DNA from 3 places in the Planococcus sp. BI3 genome. Region 2 is predicted to be linked to each of the others. Evidence: riboswitches for the same ligand, from Rfam matches in the RefSeq annotation. Region 2 holds a riboswitch; each other region holds the start of a gene.
What was found. A riboswitch is a leader RNA that binds a small molecule or an ion and turns the genes downstream of it on or off. The one in region 2 is predicted to bind thiamine pyrophosphate.

Region 1 (10,464 bases), 1.5 Mb from region 2:
TTTTATTTTTATCTTCGGCTTTGACTGTCACACTGCCGGTGCTGTCTTTTTGGACAGATGCGTTGCCCAGTTCAACAACTTCGATGCCGCCTTTTTCTTTATCGGCTTCTTTGTCGGCTTTTTTAATTTCTTTTTCTACAGCTTTTTCAGCTTTTTCGTGTTCTTTTTCAGCTTTTTCTTGCTCTTTCACTTCTTTTTCAATTACTTTTTCTTGTTTCTTCAACTCTTTTTCTTCTTGTTTTTCAACACGCTTTGCCTTTAGTTCATCGGCTTTGTCTTTAGCTTTTTCTGTGATGCCGCTGGTTTTATCCTTCAACTGGTTGGCTTTTTCTTTTACCTGATCCATCGCTCCGCCAGATTTTTCTCCATCATCTTCTTTAGCGCTGGCAACTTTTTCTTTGACGATTTCCTGAAGCTCTTTGCCGCTCTTTGGTGCAAATAATAATCCGGCTGCCGCACCAATTAATGCGCCAGTAGCTGCGCCAGCCAAGAAGCCACCGCCACCTCCGCTAGTTTCATTCATTTCAGCTTCAGTTGGCTGTGGCGCTTGGATTTTACCGCCGCGCACAAGACGTTCTTCCACTTCTTCTACGATTTCATATAAGGTACGGCCCTTAGCTTCAACAAGTGACACACTCATATGATAATCACTTAAATCTTCTTGATCTCTCACAACAATAACATCGTAATCAGGAGAATCTGATTTGTCTTCCAGCATTTCTGCCTGATATCCTTTTTTCTCCAATGCTTCGCGTACTGATGTAAATGGATGTTCGACTGCAATTTTCACCATAATCTGTCCACTCCCTTTTCAAAAGTCTATATTTCTCTGTTTCCCCTCAATTACGAAATTATAAACGTCTCCCTCAAAAAATCTGCGTCTTATTGCCAGACTTTCAGGGGATCCGCCTTTATAAGACGTGGTGCTAAAATGAGGCCCAGTATAGCCCCGACCAGACTGGAAATGAAAAATGGAGGAACAAAAAATAAAGCGGCAAATTCAGTACCCAGCAAAATCCGGGCATAGGGTACGGCGACCAAAGATGCAATGATCCCAGTGCCCACCACTTCCCCTAATGCAGCCAGCCAGATTTTTCCGAACCTTGCATACATCAGCCCTGCCAGTAATGCCCCAATCATTCCTCCAGGAAAAGCCAGCAGAGACCCGGTCCCCGTCAATACTCTGACGATCCCGGTCAGAAAGGCGATCAAGACGGCGGGACCGGGCCCAAAAAGAACAGCGGCAATAACATTGATGGCATGCTGGATCGGATATGCGCGGGCAATTCCCGCAGGAAAATAAACAAAGGCGGACCCCGCCACTCCAATTGCGACGAACATTGCCATAACGATCAGTTTTTTTGTTTTCATTTCCTGGCACCTTCTTTATCGAAGGCTTTTAGAGCTGTAATCCGGGCTGCAATATCTTCCGCTTCGGTTATCGTGGATATAACGGCAATTCCTGAAACCCCGGATTTCCATACCACCCCCGCATTTCCCGGGTTAATGCCGCCAATGGCCACAATCGGCAGGTCAGGCATTTCATTTTTGACTATCAGGATCTCTTTAACGCCAGCAGGCTCCTTGGCATCGGCTTTTGAATTCGTCCCAAAGACCGGTCCCATGCCTATATAATCTGCCCCGTCCCTTACAGCTGTTTCCGCTTCCGCCAAGGAATGGACGGAAACACCCAGAATTTTTTCATTCCCTATCATTTTGCGTGCCTGCCCAGCAGCCAAATCGTCCTGGCCGACGTGTACCCCGTCCGCTCCGATTTGGCATGCCAGTTCGACCCGATCGTTGATGATGAAAGGAACGTTATAGTCACGGCACAATTGCTGGCACTGTAAAGCGAATTCGAGTAATGGTGATCCCGTCAAAGCTTCATCGCCCTTTTCACGCAATTGGAAATGGGTGATGCCTCCATCCAATGCCGCCTTCAATACAGCAACAGGGTGCTTGGCTCCCGAATTTTGTGAACCCATTATGAAATAGATTGCCGGCTTATCGAAAAACTTCAATGTTCGCCACCTCCCTGCTGCCTGACCGTCCCGCTTTATACGCTGCATGATTGGTCGGCCCATGCCCCGATCCGATATTCAATGGTTCACTAAGTGCGGCCTGGATGAATTGCTTTGCCGTATGGATGGCGTCCTGCAGCTCCTGCCCTTTCGCCAGCTGTGCGGTCACTGCCGCTGCAAATGTACAGCCTGTGCCATGTGTCTGGCCTGTCGCAATCCGGGCTGAGCGGTACAGCACCGATTCTCCGTTCATCTGCAGCAGATAATCTTCTGCATATTCCGGATCGCTTCCATGTCCGCCTTTAATGACGACAGCCTGTGCCCCCAGCAATAAAATCTTTTCAGCGGCCCGGCGGCGGCTGGCAGCATCAGTGATTGTGATGCTTGTCAGTGCTTCCGCTTCTGGAATGTTCGGCGTAATCAGCAAAGCTAAAGGCAGCAGATGAGTTTTTAATGCTTCCACTGCCTCCTGCTGCAATAAGTTTGCACCGCCCTTGGCAATCATCACTGGATCCACGACCACATTCTTCCAGTTGAATTGTTGAATCGCTCCAGCAGTTTCTTTAATAATCTCCGGATTGAACAGCATTCCCGTTTTCAAAGCATTAATTTCAAAATCACTGCCTACTGCCGCCAATTGCGCTTGAACGGCATCGGGTGTCATTGGATAGATGGCAGAGACTCCTGTCGTATTTTGTGCAGTTACCGCTGTAATGACGGATGTGCCATAGACACCCAGTTCCTGAAATGTTTTCAAATCTGCCTGGATACCGGCGCCTCCCCCTGAATCTGATCCGGCAATCGTCAAGGTTTGTGGAATCTTGCTCATAGCATTCCCTCCTGTAAATAGATATGTTCTTTTACTTCGTTGTCCGTCAGACTGGCGAGTTGATTAATGAAAGCTAGTTGAAAATCACCTGGAAGAACAGCCGTTTTTCCAGCTTTTTCACCGGCGATTGCATAAAAGCGCAGTGCGTTGCTGACAGCCTCTAAAGGATCTTCCGGCCGGACCGCAAGACAGGCAGCCACAACACTGCTCAATAAACAGCCCATTCCTGTAATTGAAGCCATGATTGGATCACCAAAAGGGATTGCCGTCACCGTTTTCCCGTCAGTGGCAATATCCGACTTTCCGGTGACTGCCACTATCAACCCCAATTCTTTGGCAGTGGAAACGGCAAGCGTTTTGATGTCCAGGAGTCCTTCTCCCGCATCAACGCCCTTTGACTCCCACTGTTCCCCAGCTACAGCTGCAAGCTCTCCTGCATTGCACCGAAGGACGCTGACGTCAACTGTGTCCAAAATTTCGCGAACTGCCTCTTTCCGGAAACTGCTGGCCCCTGCTCCAACAGGATCCAGTACAACGGGTATCCCCAAATGATTGGCCGCCTTTCCGGCAATCAGCATGCTTTTCAAGGATTCTGCCTGCAAAGTCCCGATGTTCAATGACAATGCCTGCGACAATGCAGCAAGCTCTGCCGCTTCTTCAGGCGCCTCTCCCATTATTGGGGATGCTCCGATTGCCAGCAGGCCGTTGGCTTGAAAATTGGAGACCACATGGTTGGTGATGCAGTGGACAATCGGATTTTCATTTCTTATCTGCTCAAACATATTAAACACCCACCTTGCCGATGGAATCTACGGACCACGACTCTTTTTTCCATGCCTGGTCCCAGAAATTCCATTCATAATAGCTGCTCTTGCGGAAACGGTTTTTCAATTCCTGCCGGCGTATTTCGGACAGCCCTTCCGCCAATTGGTCCATGCGGGAAATCTGTTCGTTGACGAGTGCGCCGAACTCCTCGGAACCATAAGTTGCGATCCACCGGTTGTAGATGGGATGATCCGGCTTGGCATTTTTCAAGCGTTCTCCGATTTCATAATAAAGCCAATAGCAGGGCAGGATGGACGCCAGCACATCCGCCAAATCACCTTCTGACGAACGGTACATATGCGATACATACGCATAAGCAGTCGGCGAAGGTTCAAACTCTGCCCATTCTTCTTCTGTGACTTCAAGAATTTCCATGAACGATTCATGCAACGCCAGCTCAGCACTGCAGGTATGTGCAGAATGGAAGGCAAAACGCTGGGTGGTTTCCAGATCTGTGGCTTTCGATGCGCCAATAGCCTGCATTTTTGCAAAATGCGATAAATAATAGGCGTCCTGCATTACGTAAAAGCGAAATCTATCAATCGGCAAAGTTCCCTCTTCAATTCCTTTCACAAACGGATGATCAAAACTCGCCTGCCACAGGCTGTCGCATTCTTTTCTTACTTCTTTACAAAATGTCATTTCACTATCTCCTTTGTGGGCGCCCGGCTTTTCGGACGCTTTTTTGGCAAACAAAAAACGCCGCTTCCCGGCAAAGGGAAGCGGCGTATGCAGTCGATAGAAGAAATAGCAGACGGTCGCCACTTCCCTCCGCTGGTATGATCCAGATCAGGTTCAAAGGGTCTGAGCTTATGCTCGTCTCAGCCGATATCCGGCCCCCCTAGTGGTGTTTTTTATTTGTGTTTTCGAAATCACTATATCATACTTTCTGATAATTCAATAGTCTTTATGCGATTTCCCGTTTCCTCATCAAAGAAATGGGCATGGGCCATATCGAATGCCAGCGTTGCTGTATGGCCGGGTTCAATCGTCGTGGCAGCATCGACACGCGCAATAAATTCCTGCTCTGCATAAACCGCATGAAGGATCGTTTCGGCTCCTGTCAATTCAGCAACCGATATGACCGCTTCGAATTCACTCGCCGGCATGCCTGACAAATCTTCGTTGTTGACATGGATATGCTCCGGACGGATCCCCAAGGTCACCGCTTTGCCTTCATAGCCTCTACTTTTCAAATACCGTCAAATCTGGATACAAGGCATAATTCTGAAAAACCATCGCAATATCGCGATCTTTCGGCTCGACCCCATTCATCAGCTTGCCATCTATATAAAATTCACCTTCCGTTATTTCCTCCAAGCCCGCAATCATCCGGAGAGTGGTTGACTTTCCACACCCTGATGGACCGACAAAGACGATGAATTCTTCATTTAGAATGTGCAGATTAAAATCCGATACGGCAAGAGCGCCATTGTCATACCTTTTTCCCAGCTTGTGAACTACTCACGACTAAAGCCGCGAGCTTCCTACAAACATCTTCCTTGCGTGCGTCTGTTGTAACGTCCAGCGCATGCAGCGGGAATGATTACGGTAGGCTCAAAAGACGGTTCCCGCCTCCTACTTGAATCTTATAACGCCAGTGCCAATAAATTCTGACTGGCATTGATGTCCCGGTCATGGTGTGTTCCACAAAGTGTACATGTCCACGAACGAATCGCCAGGGGTTTCCTGGAACCTCTATCCCCACAGGCCGAACAGATTTGGCTGGATGGGTACCATCTGTCGGCTTTAATCAGCGTACGCCCCAGCCACAACGCCTTGTATGCGAGCTGGCGCGTGAATTCAGACCAACTGACACCCGCAATGGCTTTGGCCAACCGGCGATTCCGCATCAGGTTTTTGCTGGAAAGCGTCTCGATGGCGATCACTTGGTTTTCGTGAACGATCCGGTGAGACAACTTATGCAAAAAGTCTTTGCGCTGATTGGCAATCTTTTCGTGTTTTTTTGCAACGACCACTCGCGCCTTGTCCCGGTTTTTGCTGCCGTGTTGTTTGCGCGACAACCGTTGCTGGGCGCGTTTTAATTTCTTTTCCGCTTTTTGCAGATATCTGGGATTGGCTATTTTTTCTGAAATCCCCGCATCGTTTGTGGTGATCGCGAAGTCGGTTAGCCCTAAATCGATGCCGATTTTATGCGGAGCCGGAATCCACAACAGGTCGTCTTGCTCGACAAGCACGGAAATATAATAATGACCGCTGGGTTTCATGCGCACCGTACAGGACTTGATGGTGCCCGTAAACTTCCGGTGCTGCGTGAATTTGACGAATCCGATTTTGGGCAATTTGATGCGTTTGCCTTCGATTCGAATCGACCCTTTTTGATTGTTTGTTTTGTAACTGGCTTTTGACCGATGTTTGGATTTATACACCGGGAAGTTCGCGCCTTGTTTGAAGAACTTCTGGTACGCCGCGTCTAAATTGAGTTTCGCATTGGCCAGCGCCAGATTGTCGATTTCTTTCAGCCACGGGAAGTCCTGTTTGAACGATGTGTACATACGTGGCTTAATTGACCGCAACAGTTGCGGGTCGTGCTTGTATTTTTCGTAATGGTCTTTCCGGTCAGCCAGCATCTGGTTGTAGAGAAACCGCACGCTGCCGAACGTTTTCGCAAAATACGTTTGTTGCGACGCCGTTGGATACAGCCGATAGCTATAGGCTTTCAGCATGCGGTTTCCCCTCATTTCCAGTTGATTTGTTCGTCTGTTGTGGCGTACAACTGATAAGCATATGAACAGGGTCTTTATCTGTTTCGAGTGAGAGAATTTCAATTTTTTGTTCATCCGCAATCTCCCGAAGAACCTCTTTGGTGTCGCGTTCGACGTCGCCGATTAAGACGGCATTCCGGTATTTAACACACCATACGATGTGATAATGTAAAGAGTAGACATAACCCCTACCTTTAGTAGCTTTTGTCATCTCGTTCACCTCTACATGTAGTGGAACGTATGCAGAGCAAAAAATCAAAAAAGAGCATTCGCTAACTCACGACTAAAGTCACGAGAGTGCGCTCACAAGTTCTTCAATTTTAATCTCTGCCATTCTGCATTCTCCTTTTTATCATTTTTAATCTTAATTATAGTGAATTATCTGCGAATTACAAATCCAGTCCCAAGAACTGAATAAAGAAAAAAAGCGTTCCTGAAATTAATCAGAAACGCTTTTCTCTATGGCATTAGACAGTTATTACTTTTTTCTCTTTTTTCTCTTTTTTGATTTGCTTGCTTCGCAATTGTCCACAGGCGGCATCGATGTCGGCGCCCTGCTCGTGGCGTACGCCACAGTTGATGCCTTTTTTCTTCAACGCATCGTAGAAAGCCGTGATGGCTTCCGGCGTGCTTTGCTGATACTGATCGTGCTCATCAACTGAGTTGTAAGGAATCAAGTTGACGTAGGACAGATGGCGCTTGTCTTCCAGCAATTTCGCCAATTGATTCGCTTCTTCCACGTGGTCGTTGACGTCGCGCAATAAAATATATTCAAATGTGATGCGGCGGTTGGATTTCTCCAAATAGTAATCAATCGACGCCATCAGTTTTTCGATCGGATAAACTTTATTGATTTTCATGATGCGTGTACGCAATTCATTGGTTGGCGCATGGATTGAAATGGCCAGGTTCACTTGCAGGCCTTCATCTGCGTAATCATAGATTTTCGGTACGATGCCGCTAGTTGATACTGTAATGTGGCGAGCTCCAATAGCCAAGCCTTTTTGCGAGTTGACGATGTTCAGGAAGCCCATCAAGTTTGCATAGTTATCGAATGGTTCACCGATACCCATTACAACAATATGGCTGACACGCTCTTCTTTTTCCTGTGTGTCAAAATGCGCCTGTACTTGCATGATCTGTTCAACGATTTCGCCCGCGTTTAAATCACGGCTCTTTTTCAAAAGTCCGCTGGCACAGAAACTACAGCCGATGTTGCAGCCGACCTGTGTCGTTACACAGACGGAATTTCCGTATTTAAAGCGCATCAATACCGTTTCGATCAAGTTGCCATCCTGCATTTCGAATAGGAATTTGATCGTGCCGTCTGCCGATTCCTGCTTAACTGTCTCTTTCAAAGTACGGATTGCGAAGTTATCTTCGAGCAACTGGATGCAATCCTTCGAAAGATTGTTCATCTCCTCGAATTCGGTGACGCGTTTAATGTACAACCAGTCCCATACCTGTTCAGCACGGTATTTTTTCTGGCCGTTTTCTAAAAACCATTCTTTTAACTGATCTATCGTTAATCCATAGATGGAATTTTTCATTTTAGTACCCTCATTTCAAATTTCACAATTGCTTATTATAATACTAAAAATAACGCTTGACAACAACTATTTTTGTTTAGACAGAAAAATCTGATTAAATATCTTGCTTATTTTGCTCTTCCAATGGGTACAGAAAGATAAAAAGGAGTGGGTTTTATGAGTACGATTACACATGTGGGACTTGCTGTTCCTGACTTGGATCGAGCCATCGATTGGTACAGAAATGTATTTAATTTCTATATATTGGCAGGTCCATTCCACTTTAATGTTGAAGAAGAAGATTCAGATGCCATGACACTGGATTTGCAGGGAAGCAAACTGAAAAAGATGCGCAATGTCCACCTGATGTCCTCAGGCGGCGTCGGTATCGAGCTTTTCGAATTTCAGGATCCTACATATTACACTGAACACCATTTTCCCCATGCCGGTTTCTTTCACATTTGTCTGGTTGTCGATGATCTTGTCGGAACCATCGAAAAAGTCGTTCAGCATGGCGGCAAACAGCGCAGCAAAATTTGGAATGTCAATAAAGGCAAACCCCATTACCTGGTTTATACCGAAGATCCTTTCGGTCACATCGTTGAATTGTACACACGCAGCACCGCTGAAATCTACGGCAACTGGTAATTGAAAACCCAGGCAGCCTGTCTTAGGCTACCTGGGTTTTTATAAAATATAGGGCGCTTGCGCTTTTCTTATTGTCCAGACTCCAGCAGCCAGCCTCTCGAGTCGCTTCAGCCTTACCAGCAATGGCACAGAACGCCATTACCGGCAAGGCTTCCAGCGCTTGTCGAAGGTCCGCAGGATGCGGATCATGTAAGCGTTGCGACAGGAAGTCGCGCTTTTAGCTTACGTTCCTCTAGTCGGCTGCTTGCGCTTTTCTATTGTCCAGACTCCAGCAGCCAGCTCCTTGGGTCATAAGCCAACCCAGCTGTCTAGTTCAGTGCCTAGCTCTTCGGGATGTAAGCCGATCTGGCTGTACGGCTGAAAACATGCCGCTTCGCCAGCTCATCTTACACCTGTCAGAGCTGAACAGGCACTTCTACTTTTCGTGCTACACGTGCGCTTGCGCTTTTCTATTGTCCAGACTCCAGCGCCCAGCTCCTTGGGTCTTAAGCCACTCTGGCTATGCGGCTGAAAACATGCCGCTTCGCCAGATCGTCTTAAGCCCGGCAGAGCTACACGGGCGCTTGCGCTTTTCTTTAGATCAATTGCTCTTTTTTCTGAAGCATAGTACCGTTTTTAGCTAAGTCTACGTGCCATGACAAGGCTTTTTCCAATACGTGCGGTGTATGGCCGCCGCGTGTTAAGGCCTCATCGTAATATTCACGAAGTTGAGCGCGGTATGTTGGGTGCACACAGTTTTTCAGGATAACTTCTACGCGTTCACGTGGAGCCAGTCCGCGAAGATCTGCATAGCCCTGCTCTGTTACGACCACATCCACATCGTGTTCCGTGTGATCCACGTGGGATGCAAACGGTACGACGCTTGAAATGTTTCCGTTTTTGGCAATTGATTTTGTTACAAAAATCGCCAGACGTGCATTTCGTGCGAAATCGCCTGAACCGCCGATGCCGTTCATCATTTTCGTACCGGAAACATGCGTTGAGTTGACGTTTCCATACATATCGAATTCCAAAGCCGTATTGATTGAAATCAATCCGAGTCGACGGATAATTTCAGGATGATTGGAGATTTCCTGTGGGCGCATAATGATTTTGTTGCGGTAGTTTTCGAATTCTCCAAAGACTTGTTTCATTTTCGGTTCAGATAATGTAATTGAGCAGCAAGATGCGAAGCTTACTTTTCCAGCATCCATCAAATCAAAGACTGCGTCCTGCAGAACTTCCGAGTATACTTGTAAATCTTTGAATTCAGAATCGATCATGCCGTGCAAAACAGCATTCGCTACAGATCCGATTCCTGATTGCAAAGGAGCTAATTTCTCTGTCAATCGGCCGTCACGGATTTCAGAACGCAAAAATTCCAACAGGTGGTCGGCCATGATTTGTGTATCTGCATCCGGTGGCAGGATAGTTGAAGGAGAATCCAATTGTTCAGTGAAGACAATGCCTCGGACTTTCTCCATATCGATTGGAATTCCAACAGTGCCGATACGCTGATCGACGGCTGTCAATGGAATCGGTGAACGCTCGCCTTGTTTTCCAGTATCATAGATGTCATGCAGGCCTTCAAATAATTCAGGCTGCGCCAAATTGATTTCTATAATGATGTTCTTCGCGTGCTTCGCAAACACAGCATTATTCCCGACAGAAGTTGTCGGAATGATCATGCCGTCCTCTGTAATAGACAAGGCTTCTAAAATTGCAAAATCAATGGTTTCTGTGACTCCTGTACGAATCCATTCTGCTGTATGCGATAAGTGATGATCCACGAACAGCATTTCACCATCATTGATTTTCTTGCGCATTGCCGGTTCTGCCTGGAACGGCAAACGTTTGTTGATGATCCCTGCTTCCGCAAACAACCGATCGATGTCTGAACCTAATGA
Region 2 (10,464 bases):
TGCATTGCCTGAAATAATGATAGACCTCGATATTGATGCTTCTACAGCGCAATGGCTCGTGACGGGTTATATGCTGATAAACGGAATTTTGATTCCGGCCAGTGCCTTTTTCATTCAACGCTATTCAAACCGTTCGATTTTCATTGTGGCGATGTCGCTGTTTGCGCTCGGCACATTGTTGGCTGCAGTAGCGCCAGTGTTCAGTGTTTTACTGATCGGAAGAATGATCCAGGCTTCTGGTGCTGCATTGATGATGCCGCTGCTGATGAATGTCATGCTTGCAGCTTTCCCAGTTGAAAAACGCGGATCGGCAATGGGGGTATTCGGATTGGTGATGGTCGTTGCACCAGCCATCGGACCAACTCTTTCTGGATTTATCGTCGAACATTATTCTTGGCGTGTGCTTTTCTGGATCGTCTTGCCGGTAGCATTGATTCCACTTGCTCTAGGAATTTTCAAATTAAAGAACTTGACCTTCCAGAACCGGGAAATATCGCTTGATAAAGCTTCTCTTGCGCTTTCAAGTTTAGGATTCGGTGGTGTGTTGTACGGTTTCAGCTCTGCTGGCACATTGGGGTGGAGCAATCCGGTCGTTGTGGTGACGATTGCAATCGGTGTGATTTCACTGATCGTCTTCGGCCTGCGCCAGTTGAAGTTGGAGGAGCCGCTGCTTGAAATCCGGATCTATAAATACCCGATGTTCGCTTTATCGTCCGCTATTTCCATCGCCCTTTCCATGTCGATGTTCTCAGCGATGATCCTGATGCCGATCTATATCCAGACCATCAAGGGCATTTCGCCGATTGACTCTGGTTTGCTGATGCTGCCGGGTGCTTTGGTCATGGGCTTCATGTCGCCGGTCACCGGTCGGCTTTTCGACCGGTTTGGCGCAAAAGTACTCGCTATTCCCGGTCTGGCGATTGTGGTGCTGACAACATTTATGTTTAGCCAATTAAGTATGGATTCCAGTTATGTCAGTATCATGTTGATTTATACTTTGCGTATGTTCGGCATTTCGATGGTGATGATGCCTGTTATGACGAATGGGCTCAACACCTTGCCGATGAAAGCTTATCCGCACGGAACCGCAATCAATAACACCTTGCAGCAAGTAGCAGGTGCTGTCGGTTCCGCCTTCCTGATTACCATCATGAATACACGGACTGAGTCGACAGCGAAAGAGCTGGCGGCGAGTGGTGTGGCTCCTGAAAGCATCATGAATATTGCGATGCTTGACGGCATCAACTTCTCGTTTTTCGTTTCTACATTTATCGCGTTAGTGGCGCTTGTCTTGGCGTTCTTCATCAAGAAGCCGGTTCGGCCGGTAACTGAAGCGGAGAAAGAAATCGTCTATAGACAAAAAGAAGTAACTGAATAAGTCATTGAACCAGGCCGTTTATGGGTCTGGTTTTTTGGTTTTTGTGTGCATCGGCTGCTTGCGCTTTTCTTGTTGTCCAGACTCCAGCAGCCAGCTCCTCGAGTCGCTTCAGCCATGCCAGCAATGGCTGAAGAACGCCATTACCGGCAAGGCTTCCAGCGCTTGTCGGAGCTTAACGGCTGCTTGCGCTTTTCTTGATTCAAAAAAGGCGCTAAAACAGCTAATATGGTACACTTATAGCATTGAAAAGAAGGTGGAATCGCAAATGACTTTTATAAAAGAATTAAGCCCGATATGGCAGGGAAAATGGGGAAAGGCTGGATTTGAAACGGCTATGCCGATCCAGGAACAGATGATTCCGGAGATGTTGGCAGGTAATGATATCGTTGCAGAATCTCCGACAGGCTCGGGTAAAACTTTAGCTTATGTATTGCCGATATTGCAGCGTGTCAATCCGGAAAAAAAGGCGATCCAGGCAATGATCGTGGCTCCGTCACAGGAATTATCCATGCAGATCGTCAATGTGTTGCGTGAATGGACAGAAGGAACAGATGTGACAGTCACTCAATTGATTGGTGGAGCAAACATCCAGCGACAATTGGATAAGCTCAAGAAAAAGCCGACCATAGTAGTGGGTACACCAGGACGCCTAAATGAATTGGTGAAAACCAAAAAACTGAAAATGCATGAAATTGGAATTCTGGTCTTGGATGAAGGCGACCAGCTGATGGCACGCGAACACCGGGGCATCATGAAAGACTTGATTGAAAAAACCCAACATGAACGTCAATTAGTGCTGGTATCAGCTACAATTACAGAAGAGATAGAATTGGTGGCGGAGCGTTTGATGCAGCATCCGACACGTTTGCAAGTGACTGCAGAGGATCTTCCGATGTTCGGGAAAGTGACGCATTCATTCATTAAAGTGGACGAGCGGGACAAGACCGAAATGCTGCGAGGCATATCGCATATCCCAGGCATGAAGGGGTTGGCATTTGTCAATAACTTGGACCAGTTGCTGATGAAGGAAAATAAATTGAAGTTCCGTGATGCGAAAATCGTGACCTTGCATTCTGAAATGAAGAAAGATGAGCGTAAAAAAGCATTGGATGCTTTCCGAAAAGGAGAAGTAGCCGTGTTGATTGCGACAGAAGTGGCAGCCCGCGGATTGGATATCGACCAAGTGACGCATGTTATTCATGTGGATGTTCCCCAAACGGTCGAGCAGTACTTGCATCGTTCAGGCAGAACCGGAAGAGCTGGAGCAGATGGCGAAGTATTGACCTTGTTAGCCTACGCAGATGAACGCCATTACAAAAAATTCACCAAAGAATTGCCTTCTAAACCGGTTCAAAAAGTAATCCATGGCGGAAAACTGATTGAAGGATCGAGTAAAACCATCGCGGCAAAGGGGAATAAACGATGAATTTCCAAGAGAAACTCGAACAATATGCTGAATTGACGGTATATGTTGGATTGAATGTTCAAAAAGGGCAATTAGTGGTCATCAATACCACGACTGATACACTTGAATTTACACGCATTGTGGTTAAAAAAGCTTACGAAGCAGGCGCGAAACGGGTACAGGTCAATTACGAAGATCCTATGCTGACGCGGACGCATTTCGAACTGGCACCCGATGAGGCATTTCAGGACTATCCGGAATGGTCCGTCGTCCAGCGCGATGAAGTGATCAACACAGGCGGTTCTTTCTTATGGATTGATGCAGAAGATCCGGATTTATTGACGGGAATTCCTGCGAAACGTCTGGCTGATTCGCAAAAGTCTGCCGGAAAAGCGTTAGAGCGTTACCGCCAAGCAGTTGGAACAGACAAAGTGGCTTGGTCGATCGTCGCGATGCCGTCGCCAAAATGGGCACAAAAAGTATTTCCCGATCTACCGGCCGAAAAACAAGTAGAGGCCTTATGGCAATCCATTTTCAAAACGGTTCGCATCGGTGAAGGAGATGCCGTGGAAGCATGGAGAAACCATATCGCTTTGTTGGAACAGCGCGCTTCCCAGTTGAATGATAAGCGATATGTGAAACTGCAATATAGCGCTCCCGGTACAGAACTGACAATCGAACTTCCCGACAAGCATATCTGGATGTCCGGCGCGTCAAAAACGCCTCAAGGCAATCCATTCATCGCCAATATGCCGACAGAGGAAGTTTACACAGTACCCTTAAAACATGGAGTGGACGGCACGGTCCGCAATACAAAGCCGCTGGTTTATCAGGGCAACGTCATTGACGGCTTTACGCTGACTTTTGAAAAAGGGAAAATTGTTTCGGCCAAAGCGGAAAAAGGGCAAGAACTTCTAAATGAAATGATCAATACGGATGAAGGCGCGGCTTATTTGGGGGAAGTGGCACTGGTGCCGCATCATTCTCCAATTTCCGATTCGAATATCCTATTCTACAATACCTTGTTTGATGAAAATGCTTCAAATCATTTAGCAATCGGCGATTCTTATCCTACCTGCTACGAAGGGGCACGTGATCTGGAGCGCAATCAATTGGCAGCGATAGGACTGAATACTTCGATTGTCCATGAAGATTTTATGATCGGCAGTGAAAATATGGACATTGACGGCATCGCAGCAGATGGTTCAAAAGAGCCTATCTTCCGAAATGGAAACTGGGCATTCTAAGAGGTGATGGAGATGAAGAAGTATTGGATTTCGGCAATGGCGGGATTTCTACTGTTCAGCGGATCGGCTTCTGCACAGGCAGAGCTCCAAATTCCTGCAGCATATGTGGCCATCGGTGATTCCTTGGCAGCAGGGCAGACGCCTGAACGCCAAATAGATGCAGGCTATGCGGATTTGATTGCTCAAGAGCTGTCGCGCAACCAGCCCGTCGCGTTCTATTCGAAAAACCTGGCGTTTCCGGGCTTTACAACGGCTGATGTTTTAGACAGCATCCAAACCGATGAAGCGAAGGAAGTTCTGGCATCCGCCAATCTTATTACCGTATCGGCAGGTGCGAATGACTTGCTGCGTCTGGTGCAGAATGATGCAGCGCAGGGATCTTTGACGTTCCAGCAAGTTCAGGCAGATTTTGCGCTCAACGAAGCAAGAAAGAATATGGATCTGGTTTTGGCCGAGCTTACAGAGCAATCTCCGGACGCAACGGTTTATGTAATGGGTTATTATTTTGCCTATCCGCATGTCCGTGACAGCCAAAAAACGGGGACCGCTAAACAGCTTGATAGACTCAATGCCATTCTTAGGCAGTCTGCAGATAAAGCAGGAGCCGTGTTTGTCTCGGTAGACAAGCCATTTGGTGGAAATGCAGTGGATAAGGTTCCGAATCCATCCGATGTCCACCCGAATGCCGCTGGCTACCAGGCGATGGCGAATGCGTTCTTCGATGAATACCAGGAAGCCTGGACGGTTGAGGATCTGGAATTGCCGGCTCCGAATCCATTGTCTTTCGAACAGATCATGGAAGCGCAGGATCAAGAGGAGCAGGAAGATCAAGAGGAGAGCGACTCTGAAGAAACCGCACAGCGTCCATCTGAAAGCAGTCCAACCGGTTACTTTGCATTAAGAGAAGCAATGCCTTATATCTAGAAAAGCGGAAGCGCCCGTGTAGCTCTGCCGGGCATAAGACAGACCAACGAAGTGGCGTTCTTTGCCACATAGCTGGGTTGGCTTATGACCCGAAGAGCTAGGCGCTTGCAACTGGACAAAGAAAAGCGGAAGCAGCCGTTAAGCCCCGACAAGCGCAAGTTCCCGTGAAATATAAGCTAATTTCTTAATCCATAAAAAAACGTTCCGGCATACAGATGCCGGAACGTTTTTATTTTAGCGTTTTTTCCCACGCGTAGTAGGTTGTTTTGTAGAAGCTGGTTGTCCAGCCTTGCCTTGTTTTCTTTTATTCAATACTTTGCGGATGATCGGGTATGCGATGGGGCCATATTTTATCGCAGATTTCAATAGTCTTCCAATTGCCATTTAAATCTCTCCATTCATGAGGGTAGTTATTGTTGCTTTCCCGATTTTTGCAGAATGCAAACCTGTTTAAGCAGATTGTGCATGAGCTAAAAGGATATCCTTGTATGCATGGACACTTGAAATCGTTACATATTCAGCGTTGCCATGCCAGTCATCGCCGCTCGGGCCGAATTCTATGGCTCCTTCACCGCCGGTCACTGCTGCATAATAGCGCGTATCTGCCGCGCCATGTTGGCCGAATAAAACAGGTTCCTGATCAGTGGTATCTAGAATCGCCTTTTGGAGGCTTTGGATATACGGATTTTCTTTTGTTGTTGTCAGGGCCGGAGTGGATCCTGATGCTTTATAGTCCATATCGACATTCAACTTATCAGCCAATTCCACTAGTTGGCGGACGATTTCATCTTTATCCTGTCCCGGCATAAAGCGGATATCGTAGGACATTTCGCAAATTTCAGGAACAACGTTATAGCGGTCTCCTGCTTTAATGATGGGCAGGTTGACAGAAGGCTGCTCGTAATATTCCGTTGATTCTTTCCGGAAAGGCAGATCTGCGATAGCCATATGGAACTTCATCGCGGATTCGATGGCGTTGATGCCTTCCCAAGGCCGGCTGCCGTGGGCAGGTTTGCCCTTGAACGTCATATCCATCCGCAGGATGCCTTTGGATTGCAGTCCGACTTTTAATCCGGTAGGTTCGCCGCAAATGACGAAGTCGCCATGGAAGCCTTGTTCAACCAGCCACTTGGATGTATTGCGCCCACCAATTTCTTCATCGGTAACGATATGCAGCTGCACGGTTCGTTCTAAGCTGGAGCTGTCCAACTCGATAAAGGCCTGCATCATCGCCGCAACACCGGCTTTCATGTCAGCAGCGCCGCGGCCATAGATCCGGTCCTGTTCCTCGACTGGCACAAATTGTTCCTTGTGGCCTGGAACGACGTCGACATGTCCATTCCAAATAATCGTCTCTGTGCCTTGCCCTTTAGCTGCGGTCAGCATCAGATAGCCTTTATTGTCATGGACAGTGACGGTTTCGCCTTTTTCCTTTAACCAATCGGCACAAAAAAGAAGAGCTTCATTGGCTCCTTCCTTGGTATCACTTTGGATTTTAATCATTTCTTTTAACAACTCAATCATATTTTCGGCTAGCCCAGAATCTCGGCTGCCTCCACCACCTTTCAACTAACTTTATTATTCACTTCTTTACCCTTTCTGGCTATCTTAAAACAGCCTTGCATAAAAGAGAAGCCTTGTGTACAATACAGGTGATTGATAAATATCTGTATACACCACAAGGGGAGCTTTTGCTGAGAGTGAACATCTGTTCTTACCCTTTGAACCTGTAAGTTAATACTTGCGCAGGGATGTGGATGGAAACCGGCCTTTACAACGGCGCCAGGCTCTGTCCTGGCGTCGTTTTTTATATGGTTTTATTCACGGCCCTTCTGGTGATGTGCATAACACATTGAAGGAGGAAGTCATGAGAAATAAAAAAGTATTGTTAATGATGGAAATTGCTATTTTCGCAGCTCTTGGATTTGTATTGGACTTTATCTCGTTCCGCATGCCTCAAGGCGGTTCAGTCAGCCTGGTGATGATTCCGATTGTCTTGATCGCTTTTAGAAGAGGCGTCGGTGCCGGAGTGCTGACTGGAATTCTGGTCGGGCTGCTGCAGATTGTGTCCGGGTTTATCTCGGTGGCACCTTTGTCGTTCGGTTTCGTCGTCATGCAGGTCATATTGGATTATCTTCTGGCATATGGAGTCGTAGGGCTTGCGGGTATCATGCGTACAAAATACCTGCAGTATGCACATGCCAAGCTGACTGGGAAGATGCTGACAGCTATCGTAATGGGAGTGCTGATTGCTTCTGTACTGCGCTATCTCGTGCATGTCATTACAGGCATCCTGTTCTTCGGCATGTTTGCGGAAGGCAATGTGGTCATCTACTCGGCGGTCTACAATGCCACGTATATGATTCCGGTGTTCCTGCTCGCTGCCTTTGTCTGTGCTGCGCTTTTTGCGGCGGCACCGAAATTGGTGGATGCGGAAGCTTGAAATTCAGAAGGCTGTCCCTGGACAGCCTTCTTTTTTATGATCAGTTTTTCGGATTTGTTGAAACGGGTCAGGAGCCTGTGGTTTGATTTTGTGGTATAATTCTTGAATAGAAAATCTTGAAAGAAGGTTCATTGATGATAGCAACTACTGAACAAGATATTGAAATGTTAAAAAAAGCCGGCCAAATGGTGGCTGAAATTCGGGAAGCGATGAAAGCAGCTACCAAAGCTGGAGTCACTACGAAAGAAATCGACGAATTGGGCGGCAAATTGTTCGAAGAGCTGGGCGGCGTTTCCGGCCCTAAATCAGAATACGATTTTCCTGGATTCACCTGCATCAGCGTCAATGAAGAAGTGGCGCACGGCATTCCGGGCGATCGCGTAATCAAGGACGGGGATATCGTCAATATCGACGTTTCTGGCTCATACGAAGGATTTTTCTCGGATACCGGCATTTCCTTTGTGGTAGGCGAAGGGCATGCGGACAAGGAAAAAATCTGTGAAGCGGCAGCTTCGGCCTTTGACCGTGCGATGACAAAAGTCAAAGCCGGTGCGAAACTCAATCAAATCGGCAAGGCAGTCGAACGTGAAGCGAAAGACCAGGGCTTGTTTGTCATTAAAAATCTGACTGGCCATGGCATCGGCAAATCGCTGCACGAAGCTCCTCAGCACATCCTGAATTATTATGATGCATGGGAGACGACCATCCTGAAAGAAGGCATGGTGCTGGCAGTAGAGCCGTTTATCTCACAAAAGGCCGAGCACATCATAGAATCGGGAGATGGCTGGACATTCATCACGCCAGATCAGTCATTGGTGGCGCAAATCGAGCATACTGTACTTGTTACCAAAGGCGAACCGATCCTGTTGACCAAACTGAATAAATAATGATTTTTTAAAAATTTCCAAGGATCCGGATCATTTGCCGGATCCTTTTTATTATTCAGTTTGTAATCAAAGTCTGGCAATAAAAAAACTGTGGACGAGCTCGTCAGAAACGAGTTGTCCACAGTTTTACTGAACTGCCGGAGCAGTTCTTTTTTTAATCAGCAGAATACCGGTTAAAATGACGCCGCTCAGGAAAAGGGCAGCCGTTGTCACCAGCATTTCATCTGTTCCGTGCTTAACAGCAATTCCGATGAATGCCCAAATGAAGACCAAAGCAAAGGGGATGTCCGCATGATGGAAGCGGATGTGCAAAGCAAGTGCAGTCGCGACTGTCAGCATGATCACCGTCCATAGCTGGTCACTGAGTCCCCAGCCGCTCCAATTATAATAAGTCAGGACAAAACTGATGTTGGCGATGGTTGCGACACTGATCCAACCCATGTTAACTGAAATCGGCAGCCGTTCAGTAATCTTTCTATCTGAATTGCTGTATTGCAGATAAAGGGCGATCAATGCCACCAGGTAGCCGAGCATTGCAACGATTGACCAGGCAAAGAATTCATAATGCCACAAAAGAAGCCAAGTGATATTGAAAAGGCAGCTTAAAATGAAAAATAAGGCAATCTTGGATGAGGGAGTTTCTCCCTTTCTTAACCGCACCCAGAAAGCGATGATCCAAACAGCCAATAAAAGATAGATGATGGACCAAATTGAAAATACATAACCGGCTGGCGTAAACAGGACCAGAAGCCGATTGGATATTTCGCCTGTGGTTTGGCCATTCAGCGGCAAGGTGTTTGCTAAAGTATTCATGACAATCACAGCAATGAAAGCAATTGTCATAAGCAAAATACGAATCATACGAAATCCCTCCTTCTTTTCAGTATAACGGTAGCCGTTTCAATCAACAATTATCCGTTTCCAAAAAATCTCCAAAAAATGGCGATAAGGTGAAGTGTTATACAAGGAAGTGGAATATTGTTCCGGTTCAAGAAAGAAAAATGATATACTAATAAGTGTTTTTAGAAAATTAAGTTTACCAGGGGGCAATATCATGACGGTTAAATTTTCGGAAATTTGGGATTTGGAGACACTATTTCCAGGAGGCAGCGAATCACAGGAGCTGCGCCTGCATATGGACGAGGCAGTAACGAAGCTTTCTCAATTTGAAGAGCTGGTCCATAAATTTAAAGTACCGGCTGCAAAAGAAGATGCCCTAAAAGTGGCTGGCTTGCTTGAACAGATGAGCCATATAATGCGGCATCTGAGCCAATCAGGTGCATTTATCGGCTGTCTGATGGCCCAGAACACCCAGGATAAAAAAGCAGGCATTTTGGAAAGCGAAGCTTCCTCACTATCTGCCCGTTTCCAAAACTCTTTTCAGAAAATCCAGCAGGACCTGTCGAAGACTGAAGAAGGTGTATGGGCAGAGCTGCTGAACGAAGAGCCGTTGCGTGAATTCACATTTGTGTTGAATGAATGGCGTGAAGAAGCGAAGATGCTGCTTTCTGAAAAAGAGGAAAACCTGATCACTGCGTTAAGCATCGATGGTTATCATAGCTGGAGCCAATTGTACGATATGCTGGTCGGAGAAATCAGCGTGACGGTCACTGTAGACGGCGAGTCAAAAGTGCTGTCGGTTGGGCAAGCGAATAACTTGAGCTCCCATAAAGATGCAATGGTCCGTAAGGAATCCTATGAAAAATTGGAAGAGGCATGGACAGATAAAGAAGAGTTTTTTGCAAAAACCTTGAACTCTATAGCTGGATTCCGTCTGGAAACCTATAAAAAGCGCGGATGGGACAATCCATTGCAGGAACCGTTGCATATCAACCGCATGAAACAGGAAACATTGGACGCCATGTGGGGGGCTATCAGCAAAAATAAGCAGCCATTCGTCGATTATTTGGATCAAAAAGGAAAACTGCTCGGCAAAGACGGACTGGATTGGTATGACGTGGATGCGCCGGTAACGGAAAGCACCCAGCAGTTTAGCTACCAGCAAGGAGCGGAATTCATTCTCCAGCAATTCGGGAAATTCGGTCCGGAATTGGAGCAGTTTGCCCAGCAGGCATTCGAAAAAGGCTGGATCGAAGCAGAAGACCGTCCGAATAAACGGCCAGGTGGATTTTGTACCGGTTTGCCGTTGAGCGAGGAGTCGCGTATTTTCATGACTTACA
Region 3 (10,464 bases), 1.0 Mb from region 2:
TCATCGTCAAACTGGCTCGCTACCGCCAGCACACGCTCCACAACTTCCTGCACCACTCCGTCACGATACAGCTTGCGCATCGATCCTGTAATATCCAGTACGATCCCGACTTTGGCTACAACCCCAGTCAAGTTCTTCTTCTCTAATACGATACTTGCGGTTTTCTTCTTCAGGGAAATCGTACTCATTCAAGACACTCCTCTATTCATTCTGTTTTTAGTATAACGGACATTTGCGTACATAAAAAGAAAATATTGGAAATTATTAAGTGCAGTTATGTAAACTTTTTTAAACAATGCAATGAAGGATTTTTCTGCCTACTTATTGTTTCATCACTTTCCAGTTAGTTTATTTTTATACAGCATGTGTTGAGAATGCATAATGACAATTTTTTTGGCCAAGAAAAGAGCGATGCCATTTTATTAGCATCGCCCTTCCTAATCTATTGCCAGCCCTTGATTTTTCTGCGCTTTTTATTGCATGTCTTCAGTAATAACGACTTACCAAACTATCAGGAAAAAACCATAAATCACATGAATTCTCAAATGATTCTTGTATCCCTATAAGGATGCTATACACCGATTGCTATTCCGGTTTTGCTCTCAGCCTTGAAACATTTTCTCGATGGCTTTGAAGCTGTCATAACATTCTTTCCGGCAGCGTCCCTCCAATAAACCTAAAAGTGCTTCTCGTCCAATTGAAAACTGGCGCTCTATAGTTTCCAAAGAGTCCTCTTTGTTGTGGTAAAGATACAGCATCGTATAGACATCCTCATCACTGAAGTTAGTCAAGTATTCGCTGGATGGCATCGGGATTTCCCCTTTTTCAATGGCATCCCATTTTTTCTTCAATTGCTTATACATTTTGTACCCGGTGATATATTCCTCGTAGTCGCACAACTCCCAACTGAATGTATCTTTTGCTTCTGCAGATTGATAATTTTCCATGAGCTATTCCTCCTCCTTGTATAGTCAGTTTAGAAATGTGGCTTTGCTTCTTTTTTGATGGCTGCCGACATTTCCATCCGGTTCTTCCCCCGGCAGCTTTTGTTCAGAAATTCTCCCAGCTTTGTTCCAACTCCTGCCACGTAAGGAACATCTCCCGATTGGCCTTCAGATAATAAGGAATAATGCCATAAAGTTCATTCGGACAACGTTTGGACAGTTGCAGTAAATGCCGAAAAACTTGTTCGGACACCTCGTATTTCTCCAAGCAATTTGGCAAGGCCTTCACTTTTTCAGTTGCCTGTTCCATCCCTATATCCTCGAGTTCGACCCAACATGTTTCAACTTGAGTCTGTTTCTCTCTGCCTGTGAAAGAAATGGCTACACGCGTCAACCTGGCGAATAGCGTAATCGCGGTCACTCCATTTTCCATGTATACATCCTTGGATTTGAGAAAGAAATAAGTGACTGACTTCTGAGTACTCAATTGTTCTCGCGCCATTTTCTTGATTCTCCTTTTCCCATTTCCATGTGGTTCTTTATGAAAATAAAACCAGCTCCGAACAGGGCAATATTTGTGAATTAACCGAACCACAACCCCTTTTCTCATGGGAGTCCGCTTTGACTGCCTTTTCATCAGAATAAGATTGTTTTACACCTTTATTTAATTACGGAGTAATTCCCCAAATACAGCGCCACCTTCAATTTCTTCTGGTTTTTTAATGATTTGGCCTTTTTTATACATGGAGTAAGCTGTTTTTTTCGACAGAGTTTTTTGTTCTCATTGTCCAGAAAGCCGATGGAAAAAGTTTTCCCATCGGCAGTTTGAACAAATTCCAGAAGCTTAAAATCCACTTCTTCTGATAACATTTCAATTACCTCCCATTTCATGTTCTTCTTCCAGTCGCTGGCTCAGGAGTCTTCTTGCAGTTTCATATCAACACTTTTTTCAGCATATTCTTCAAATACAAGCATCTGCACACTTTCTTGCATGCCAATAGTGCGTAACTGCAAGTCATCGGACAAACCAAGGTTTTTTTGTAATGGACGGAACTTGCTATTCAAGAACCAGAAGCGCCTCATAAAGACATCCTACAAAATGTTCAGTGGGTTCCAAGCAATTCAAGTTGCAGACAGCACAAACCATCTGCCATCGTCATCACTTGCTGCAAGCAGTATGTTGGAAATAAGAAGGCCTGTTGTTTGAGCGCTGACGTGATAAGAGAAATTTCTTCAGTCAGCAGGAAAACTTCAACCATGTTAACAGCAGACCTGCCTTCCAGAATTCCGTAAAAGGACACTTCTATATTCAGTGAATAGTAAAAGCAGGATTTGCTGGTCTCCCGTTTAGCTGCTCGTTTCTTTCTGAAACCCTAAATTCCCGAACTCCATTCAACTTCTGTGTTCATTACCTGGCTTATTTCTACTGTTGCCTGTGCCAATGGATCTTTTCCTACCACTTAACCCAACCCTTCCGCGTTTAGTTTACAGAATTGATAATCGGCGCAGCTTTCTAAAGTGCCCAACATTTGTTCTGCTAAGCAGAATGGCCTCTCGATAAAGTTTTTTAACGAGTACCGGGTTAGTTGATAAAATAGTCCGGGTTTCTGGACCTTTATCTTTCAGATAAAATGCGGGCAAATATCCGAATAATGAAGATGCACATCACCATTACTTTTAACCTATACTTTCCATGTATTTTGTACTTCGATATTTCTCACGCTTGAAGGTTTTTTGAAAAATGATGAACTTTGGATAAAAAAAGTCAACCTCATGGGCAAGTTCTTCTGCTAATTGATTTTGCATAAATAGATCGGGCAGTTTTCACAATTTGTTTCTGACTTTAGATGCTCGGGATTGTGAAGAAGGAGTTTCTTTTACTCGAGGTCAATAAACCACGCTTTTTTAAATCATTCAGCATCCGGTTGGCCACTTCCTCCATCATTCCGCAAAGGTTCACTAGGCCCTGGTTGTTAGCATCCTATCAATCATAATCCCTTTTTCTGTTTGCTCCCCGCAGCTGTTAGAAAGTCTGATCACGATTGATACAGCGCTCCTTTTTGCCATGCAACAGCAAAGCTCGAAATTTCGTTTGGGTTTTCAGCTATCCGGATCCTTCAGAAAAACCGCGTAATTTATCAAAAATAAGACTAGTTTTTAACGGAGTTAAGATAGGACTATAGATTCACTTAACTGCAATAAAAAATTATTTTATATAACTTTTTATTACCTTTAGACTATACCCACTTCCAATAGATGTAAAGGTTATTTGAATGTTTTTTTTATTCAGATTTCTTTCTTTTTTTTTGATCTTATAGCATCTGACCGCAATAATGAGCATCAATGAACGGGATATCTATCTGGACAAGCAGAGTGGTAAAAATTTTGAACGGGCAAATTAGCAATTGCTAAAACGAGTTATTCGAAAAGGAGACATTCTATATATCCATTCGCTGGATTGGTTCTGCCAGAACAAAGAAGAGATTCTGCAGAGACAGAATGCCCTCACGAAAAATATTGAAATCATTGCAAAATAACACTGAAAGTCACAAATCCATTTCAAAGGGCGCTATTTGTGTAGATTTTCTCCCATCAACTCTCAAGCGCCGGCGCATCCATAGGCTAGGCGGAGCGATGAAAAAGGTGCTCTTCCTAGTTCAAGCACTGGAGCAATTGTCTTTGCCCAGCCCAAAGCGGCCGAAGCCATTCCAGCACACCAATCCAAACTGCCACTTCGCATATCTTTCCAATCTCCCTCTTTACATCCCCCACCACTTCCACTACACTAAACCCATCGGGAACAACCCGAACACAAAAACCGCATACCGTTTACTGCACTAGGGGTGCCCACTATGGCTGAGATGCAAGCGCAAGCTTCGATCCCTTAAAACTCGATCAGGATAATACCTGCGTGAGGAAGTGCGGCGCATTTCTGAAATAATTCCTTTTGGTTATTTGTAGATTATGGCTGCATCTTCGCGGATGCGGCCTTTTTTGTGCAAATTTTTAGGAGGAATGCTGATATGGAACCATTGCAATGCGGGACCAGCCCGATTGTCGGATTTCGCTTTTCGCTACATCCGATGACCGGCGATTTCATCAAAGTAATCAAAGGAGCCTTGAACGAGACGGACACGTCGAACGTTTGGATGCATACCGACGATGTCTCGACCGTCATACGCGGCAAACAGAATCATGTCTTCAATGTTGCCAAAGCACTGGCGTTGCACACTGCGAAAACCGGTGAGCATGTCGCGCTGTCCGGCACCTTCTCGATCGGCTGCCCCGGCGATTCTTCGGGCGACGTCTATCTGGAAAAAGACGATGTGCTGTTGAACACCGATGACACCAAGCAATACGTCTCTTCCCAGTTTGCCTTGTACCCGATGAACAATCCGGATTACATGGCGGCCATCTACCGGGAAGTGGACCGCGCCAAAAAATTGGGCGTCTTCAACGATTCGATGCATTACGCCAGCGGCATCCACGGCGATATCCATGAGGTCTTCACTTTTTATGAAGAAGCCTTTACCCATGCACGCTCCGCCGAACATCGGCACTTGGTCATGACGGTATCGATGAGCCTCAACAGCCCGTCCCATGGAGGTGCGTAAGGTGCTGAAATCATGGAAATTAAAAGAAGTTGTGCTGATGTCGCTGTTTGCGGTCGTCTTCGGCATCATCTATCTGCTGTTTGTCCATGCGGCGAATATTTGGGCAGCAATCATCGGCCCGCTCGCCTATGAATGGATGTTCGGCATCTGGTTCATCGTCTCGATCATCTGCATGTACATCATCCGCAAACCCGGCGCTGCCTTCCTGTCCGAGACGATGGCCGCTGCGATTGAAGTCTTGATCGGCAACGCCATGGGCCCCCGGCTGATTCTTTCCGGCGTCATCCAAGGGCTCGGCGCTGAAGCTGCGTTCGCATTGACTGGCTATAAGCATTTCAATATCCTGGTGCTGATGCTTGCCGGCATCGGTTCAGCCGTCTTCAGCTTCATTTATGGCTATTTCATCTCGGGTTATGCGGCACTGGACCCGTCATTTGTCGCGTTGATGTTCACGATACGCGTCCTCAGCGGCGCCATCATCGCTGGAATCGGCGGCAAGTATATCGGCGATGCGTTGCTTGCGACTGGTTCGCTCCGCGGCTATGCAATTGCGCGTGCGAAAAAAGGTGATGTGAATGCCTGAAGAAATCATTTCTTTAAGCGAGCTGTCGTTCCGCTTTCCGGAAGACGAAAAAAAAACGCTAACCGGCATTTCCTTTTCGGTCCGCCGGGGCGAACGGCTGGTCCTGAATGGCCCGAGCGGCTGCGGCAAAAGCACACTGCTGTACTTGCTGAACCGTCTGTATCCGGAAAACTGCGATGGCTTGGTTGGCGGGGAGATCTGGCTGTTCGGGAAACCCGCAGCTGACTATGCACCGGGGGAGATCAATCACCGCGTGGCCACCGTTTTCCAGGATCCCGATTCACAGTTCTGCATGCCGACCGTTGAAGAAGAATTGGCGTTCACGCTGGAAAACCTGCAGACCCCCTTCGCTGACATGGAGCCTCGCATCACGGCGGTTTTGGAAACGACAGGACTTACACAGCTGCGTCATACCGTTATCCAATCTTTATCCGGAGGAATGAAGCAGCGCGTCGCGACGGCGTGCGCGCTGATCATGGAGCCTGAGGTTTTATTGCTCGATGAACCCCTGTCTCACTTGGATCCCTATACCGCAAAACAATTTATCCACTGGCTGGAACTTCTGCAGCAAGGAGAAAATTTGACCATCATTGCCGTTGAACACCGTTTGGACAGCTGGGGTTCGTTTTTTGGACGTGAAATCCAATTGGGCTGCGATGGCCATGTCGTGGCAGACCAAAAATTCACACCGCGTCACCCGATTTCATTTCCCGAACGGCAGTCAGTTGTTCAACCGGAAACTGCGTTAAGGGCTGAACAACTCTCAGTGACAATCAAGGGCAAGCAACTGCTTTCCCCACTAACTTTTTCCGCCCGCCGCGGTGAAGTGGTGGCCATCGCTGGACCAAACGGCAGCGGCAAGTCGACGCTGGTGAAGTCGCTATGCGGCATCTACAAACGGACGACCGGTTCGATTAGATCCGACGGAATCGGCTATGTGCCGCAGTCTCCCGAATACCTGTTCCTGACACAAAGGGTCGAACAGGAAGTGGCGTTTTCGGGTGCTTCCAACCACGGCCAGCTCCGTGAATTGATGGACAGTCTGCGGCTTGAAGAAATAAAGGATGCGCATCCTTTCGCCATCAGCCACGGCCAAAAACGGCGCGTGGCGATCGCGGCCATGCTCGCGGATAAACGGCCGGTGCTGTTGATGGATGAACCGACCTCAGGTCAGGATACGGCCGCGCTGCTCGAGCTTTTCGGTTTGATTGAAGAGCGTTCCAAAGAAGGCACGACGTTCCTGATCGTCACGCATGACATGGAATTTGCGGCGAGCCTTGCGGATTCGGTGCTGCTGGTCAAGGATGGCCGGATGACCGGAAAATTCCCGGCAAAAGAAGTCTGGAGCAACAGCGAGTTGCTGGCTGAGCACCATTTGCTGCCACCAAAAGGAGTGACTCGCCTTGCGGAATCTTTTGCATGATATGAACCCGTCCGTCAAGTTTGTCCTGGTCACCCTGTCGATGCTGGCCATTGCGTTCTTTTTCAACCCGTGGACGCCGTTGCTGTTCTGGATTGGCATCATCCTGCTGCAGCTGACGATGAGCCGTATAAACTGGAAACTGTGGCTGTTGTTCATGCTGCCGTTTTCCATCGGCGCTTTTGGCTATTTATGGACCACGGTTGTTTTTGGCGCAGACACTGGCGGAACCGTCATCCTTTCATTTGCCGGAATCGATGTGACCGACGAACAATGGGCGCGCGCATTGTCTCTCGCTTTCCGAGTCATGGCGTTTTCCACTCTGTCCCTGCTGTTCGCTTTCACCACTGATCCCGTGAAATTCATCATGAGCCTTATGCAACAGCTCAAGCTGTCACCAAAACTGGCATACGGCGCCATGGTCGGCTACCAGTTCCTGCCCGTCATGAAAGATGAGTTCACCCAGATCCAGCAGGCGCAGCGGCTGCGCGGTGCAGATAGTGAAAAACACAGCTGGCAGCGGTTATTGGGCATGCGCCGCGTGTTGATTCCGATGCTGGCAGGCGCTGTCCGGAAAGCGGAACGTTCGGCATTCGCCATGGAAGCGCGCGGCTTTACCGGAGAACCGAGAAGCGCTTATTACCGGCCGGTCCGGGTTGGCCGCACGGATTTGCTGATGTCCGGTGTTTTTCTTGTCCTCCTCCTCGCCAGTTGCATTGGCGGCAGCTGGCTAAGCTGAAATTTGGGATAGATAAACTGCACATTATAAAAAAAAGGGGAATTCTCTTTAAGAGAGTTCCCCTTTCTGCTGGTATTTTGTTAGTTGCTCTTTTTTATTTTCTGGACACTTTTTCTTGTTGCATGTTTTGAATTTTTTCATATAACCTTATGTAGTATTTTACATGTACAACGGGGTACACCATTTGTTTCTATCCCTCTTATCGATTATAATGAAAGCAGTTACATTAATTAAATTAACGGGGAGGAATTGCTGTGAATGGATTTCAGTTGCTCGACGAACAAGACAACCGGATCTACTTTGTTTTCACACCTCGTCATCCACATTCGTTTCTATTGTTTGAACAACATCTGGAAACCGTACTGGCTCATTTTGAATCCAGTGTCCCCTCCGGCCAGCCGAATAGTTGGATCTTAAAAAAAATCGCAATCATCTGTGAAGATAAAATCAGTTATTTCCCCGACAACGAATTATTGATTGAACCCGATTCATTTATGGACACCACAATTCAAGAAGGTTACATAATATTATTATTTATTAAAAACTCCCCTTCCGCTCCCTTTGAACTTCAGCCTATCCAAACCATTGAGAATCATCGGAACTTCGAAGATGCCCAAAAGGCAGCAACCGAGCAAATGGCCAGCCTGAAAACTGCATCTCCCAACATCGAAATTAAAGCCCTCGGCGCCAAAATGATCTACGACATCCCGTTACAGTGACCCCTTCCATTAGATGCCTATACAATTTCAACTGAGTATAAAAAACCCCCTATTGCCGATACTTGTCCTTAATAGGCAAGCTTTGGCAATAGGGGGTTTTATGTACTTTACTTTAGTTAGACAACTAGAGACTGGGCATCAGAATCTGACTGCTCCACTCGGTCCTAATCGATATCCTGCCGCTTGCTCTTGTTGATCCAGTAAACCAAAAAAGCGACGCATAATACGATGATGACTGTTTTCCAATCGACTTGTCCTGCTTCTTCGTCCAAGCCTGCCTTCACCACTTCTCGTTTCGTTTGGGCTGACGACATTCCAGCAAGCTTTGTTTCGGTCTTTGCGGATTGAATTGCCGGCAAATGCGTTTTTTGTAGGTAGGCATCCGGCACAGCCTCGAGCAGAATAGCCATTGGCACATCACCATCCAAATGATTGCGATCCCCCTGTTTTTCACTCAGCACATGAGCCTGAACCCCACTGGAAAGAAACAGGCTCAAGCACAGCAACAACATTGCTTTCTTCATCTGCCTCCGCTCCTATTATCCGTAATCTGGAACTCCTGGTTCTCCAGCTGCATTGCCCCATTAGCAGGAATTCGGAAAAAATAATAGAGGCTTCCTGGTGGCATTTGCTGTTCCACAGATGCTGAGCAGAGCACCTGCGAACGCTAATTGCACCTGAGCCTCTTCTAAACTTTTGCCAAATGATAATTTCACGTCCAGATGGAATGTCTGAAAACTATTCCAATTAAAGGACGAAAGCGATCATGCCAGCATTCTTGGCGCTCCTCCTCAACCAGTCCATTCCACAAATACAGGGTCACGGCCTGTTGTTGCAGGTTAACCAGCTGGCTATTGCTATTGCAGCAACCAAACACAAGCTTCGTTATTTTCCGACAGCTTGTGCTCTTGTCTAATTTCTAATTTGTGTTCTCATATACCTTATCATAAGTGAGAATGATTATCAATATCATTAATGAAATAGAAAAAAGTTTTCTAAATTTTCTTTCGCACCTTTTTATGCGGGACTGTCGAAAAGCCTTTCCACGAACTTTGGCTGCCCATCTATTCATCTAATCCATTCCAGTTCCGAACTCGTCTTCAACCATAAAAAAAGAGAGCTGGATTTCAGCTCTCTAATGTTCCATAGGTAATTTCATCTTCATCTCTTGCATTGACACCGTTTTTCACATGGACAACCGTCCGCAGGATTAATTTAGCTTTTGGATTATCCAGAATCCAGCGTTCATCCGGAACGATTTCAAACTGCTGCATGACCGTATCTTTTGATTTGACAGAACCTGCAAACTCCATCGATTGTTTTGCGATAACCGTTTCATAAAAATCAAAATCGCTGTCGTCACGCGTATCCTCGATCAGCTTGATGACATTCAATTCGATGAAATCAATCGTTTGGTCTCCGTCCCCGCCGTCCAGATAAACGGTGCCGTTCAATGTTTCGCCTTCTTCAAGATGAGGCATTTCAACTACCGTTTTCACTTGTAATGAACCGATGCCTATAGATGATAAAAAATCCTTGAACTTCATAACGTAGAAACCTCCAACTTTTGTTACTCATAATATACCACAACTTCGTTGTTTCAAAACAATCTTACAGTTCCGTGTAATCGTATTGATTTTCCAAATTGGTTTCATGTCTATTATACCGGCGTTTGAATAATTTGTAAAAATGGGAAATCAAAACCCGCAGCAATGCATACATCGGAATCCCAAGTATGACTCCGACAATGCCGAACAGGGAGCCTGCCGTCAAAAGCACGAAGATGATGGTCACCGGATGGATGAACAAGGTTTTCCCCATCACTTGCGGAGAAATCAGGTTGCCTTCCACCAATTGCACAACTGTCCAAACGATAGCCAGTTTAACCAGCATGAACGGCGAAGTCACCAAAGCGATGATGGCTGCCGGAGCAATGGCAATCGCCGGCCCAATATACGGAACGACGCTCGTGACCATGGCTAAAACGCCCAGCAATAAGGCATATTCCATGCCGATGATCAGGAATCCGATATAGACCATTACCCCAATGCAAAACGCCACAATCAACTGGCCTTGAATATAGGCGCTCAATTGCTTGTCCGCTTCAGTGAACACTTCACGGGTGTCGTCACGGAATCTTGGCGGCAACAGCTTCAGGAAATACTCCGGCAATTTATCGCCGTCCTTCAAAAGATAAAACAAGATGAAAGGCACAATTACCACCGACAAAATCACACCGGTAATGGTCGAAATCAACCCGGTAACGCCTGTAATGATGCTTGTCACTGTATTTTGCAGAGTATCTGCAATGTTCGCCGGCAAAGTAGCGAGCAAGGTATCCACCGTGAAGTTGGATTCGCTGTAATAATCGCCAATAAACGATGTTCTCAAAAACGCATCAATATTGGTCAGCAATTGCATGAAATATTCCGGGAACTCGGCAAT

Region 1: another riboswitch for thiamine pyrophosphate. It lies ahead of tenA (thiaminase II); the one in region 2 lies ahead of thiT (energy-coupled thiamine transporter ThiT).
Region 3: another riboswitch for thiamine pyrophosphate. It lies ahead of AC1MEO_RS02635 (YkoF family thiamine/hydroxymethylpyrimidine-binding protein); the one in region 2 lies ahead of thiT (energy-coupled thiamine transporter ThiT).

The regions. Positions count from the first base shown of each region.
Region 1 covers NZ_CM155266.1:3,063,583-3,074,046, reverse strand. Annotated here, with positions in the region: gene AC1MEO_RS15410 (YkuS family protein) at 1-793, opposite strand, end outside; gene thiW (energy coupling factor transporter S component ThiW) at 883-1,371, opposite strand; gene thiE (thiamine phosphate synthase) at 1,368-2,021, opposite strand; gene thiD (bifunctional hydroxymethylpyrimidine kinase/phosphomethylpyrimidine kinase) at 2,005-2,850, opposite strand; gene thiM (hydroxyethylthiazole kinase) at 2,847-3,632, opposite strand; gene tenA (thiaminase II) at 3,634-4,317, opposite strand; TPP riboswitch at 4,425-4,528, opposite strand; gene AC1MEO_RS15380 (TOBE domain-containing protein) at 4,551-4,841, opposite strand; partial or broken gene AC1MEO_RS15375 (ATP-binding cassette domain-containing protein) at 4,867-5,127, opposite strand; gene tnpB (IS200/IS605 family element RNA-guided endonuclease TnpB) at 5,265-6,362, opposite strand; gene tnpA (IS200/IS605 family transposase) at 6,346-6,612, opposite strand; gene rlmN (dual-specificity RNA methyltransferase RlmN) at 6,869-7,951, opposite strand; gene AC1MEO_RS15355 (VOC family protein) at 8,108-8,578, shown strand; gene AC1MEO_RS15350 (acetyl-CoA hydrolase/transferase family protein) at 9,154-10,464, opposite strand, start outside.
Region 2 covers NZ_CM155266.1:1,550,011-1,560,474, reverse strand. Annotated here, with positions in the region: gene AC1MEO_RS07980 (MDR family MFS transporter) at 1-1,378, shown strand, start outside; gene AC1MEO_RS07975 (DEAD/DEAH box helicase) at 1,644-2,804, shown strand; gene AC1MEO_RS07970 (aminopeptidase) at 2,801-4,030, shown strand; gene AC1MEO_RS07965 (SGNH/GDSL hydrolase family protein) at 4,043-4,954, shown strand; gene AC1MEO_RS07960 (hypothetical protein) at 5,189-5,338, opposite strand; gene AC1MEO_RS07955 (M20 family metallopeptidase) at 5,405-6,478, opposite strand; TPP riboswitch at 6,626-6,723, shown strand; gene thiT (energy-coupled thiamine transporter ThiT) at 6,822-7,397, shown strand; gene map (type I methionyl aminopeptidase) at 7,532-8,284, shown strand; gene AC1MEO_RS07940 (TspO/MBR family protein) at 8,411-9,145, opposite strand; gene AC1MEO_RS07935 (M3 family oligoendopeptidase) at 9,339-10,464, shown strand, end outside.
Region 3 covers NZ_CM155266.1:501,389-511,852, reverse strand. Annotated here, with positions in the region: gene AC1MEO_RS02665 (vWA domain-containing protein) at 1-188, opposite strand, end outside; gene AC1MEO_RS02660 (hypothetical protein) at 603-947, opposite strand; gene AC1MEO_RS02655 (hypothetical protein) at 1,051-1,377, opposite strand; gene AC1MEO_RS02650 (hypothetical protein) at 1,605-1,814, opposite strand; gene AC1MEO_RS02645 (hypothetical protein) at 1,857-2,009, opposite strand; partial or broken gene AC1MEO_RS02640 (recombinase family protein) at 3,284-3,466, shown strand; TPP riboswitch at 3,774-3,879, shown strand; gene AC1MEO_RS02635 (YkoF family thiamine/hydroxymethylpyrimidine-binding protein) at 3,968-4,558, shown strand; gene AC1MEO_RS02630 (ECF transporter S component) at 4,560-5,141, shown strand; gene AC1MEO_RS02625 (ABC transporter ATP-binding protein) at 5,134-6,564, shown strand; gene AC1MEO_RS02620 (energy-coupling factor transporter transmembrane component T family protein) at 6,545-7,300, shown strand; gene AC1MEO_RS02615 (hypothetical protein) at 7,555-8,019, shown strand; gene AC1MEO_RS02610 (hypothetical protein) at 8,184-8,543, opposite strand; gene AC1MEO_RS02605 (sporulation protein) at 9,147-9,566, opposite strand; gene AC1MEO_RS02600 (AI-2E family transporter) at 9,631-10,464, opposite strand, start outside.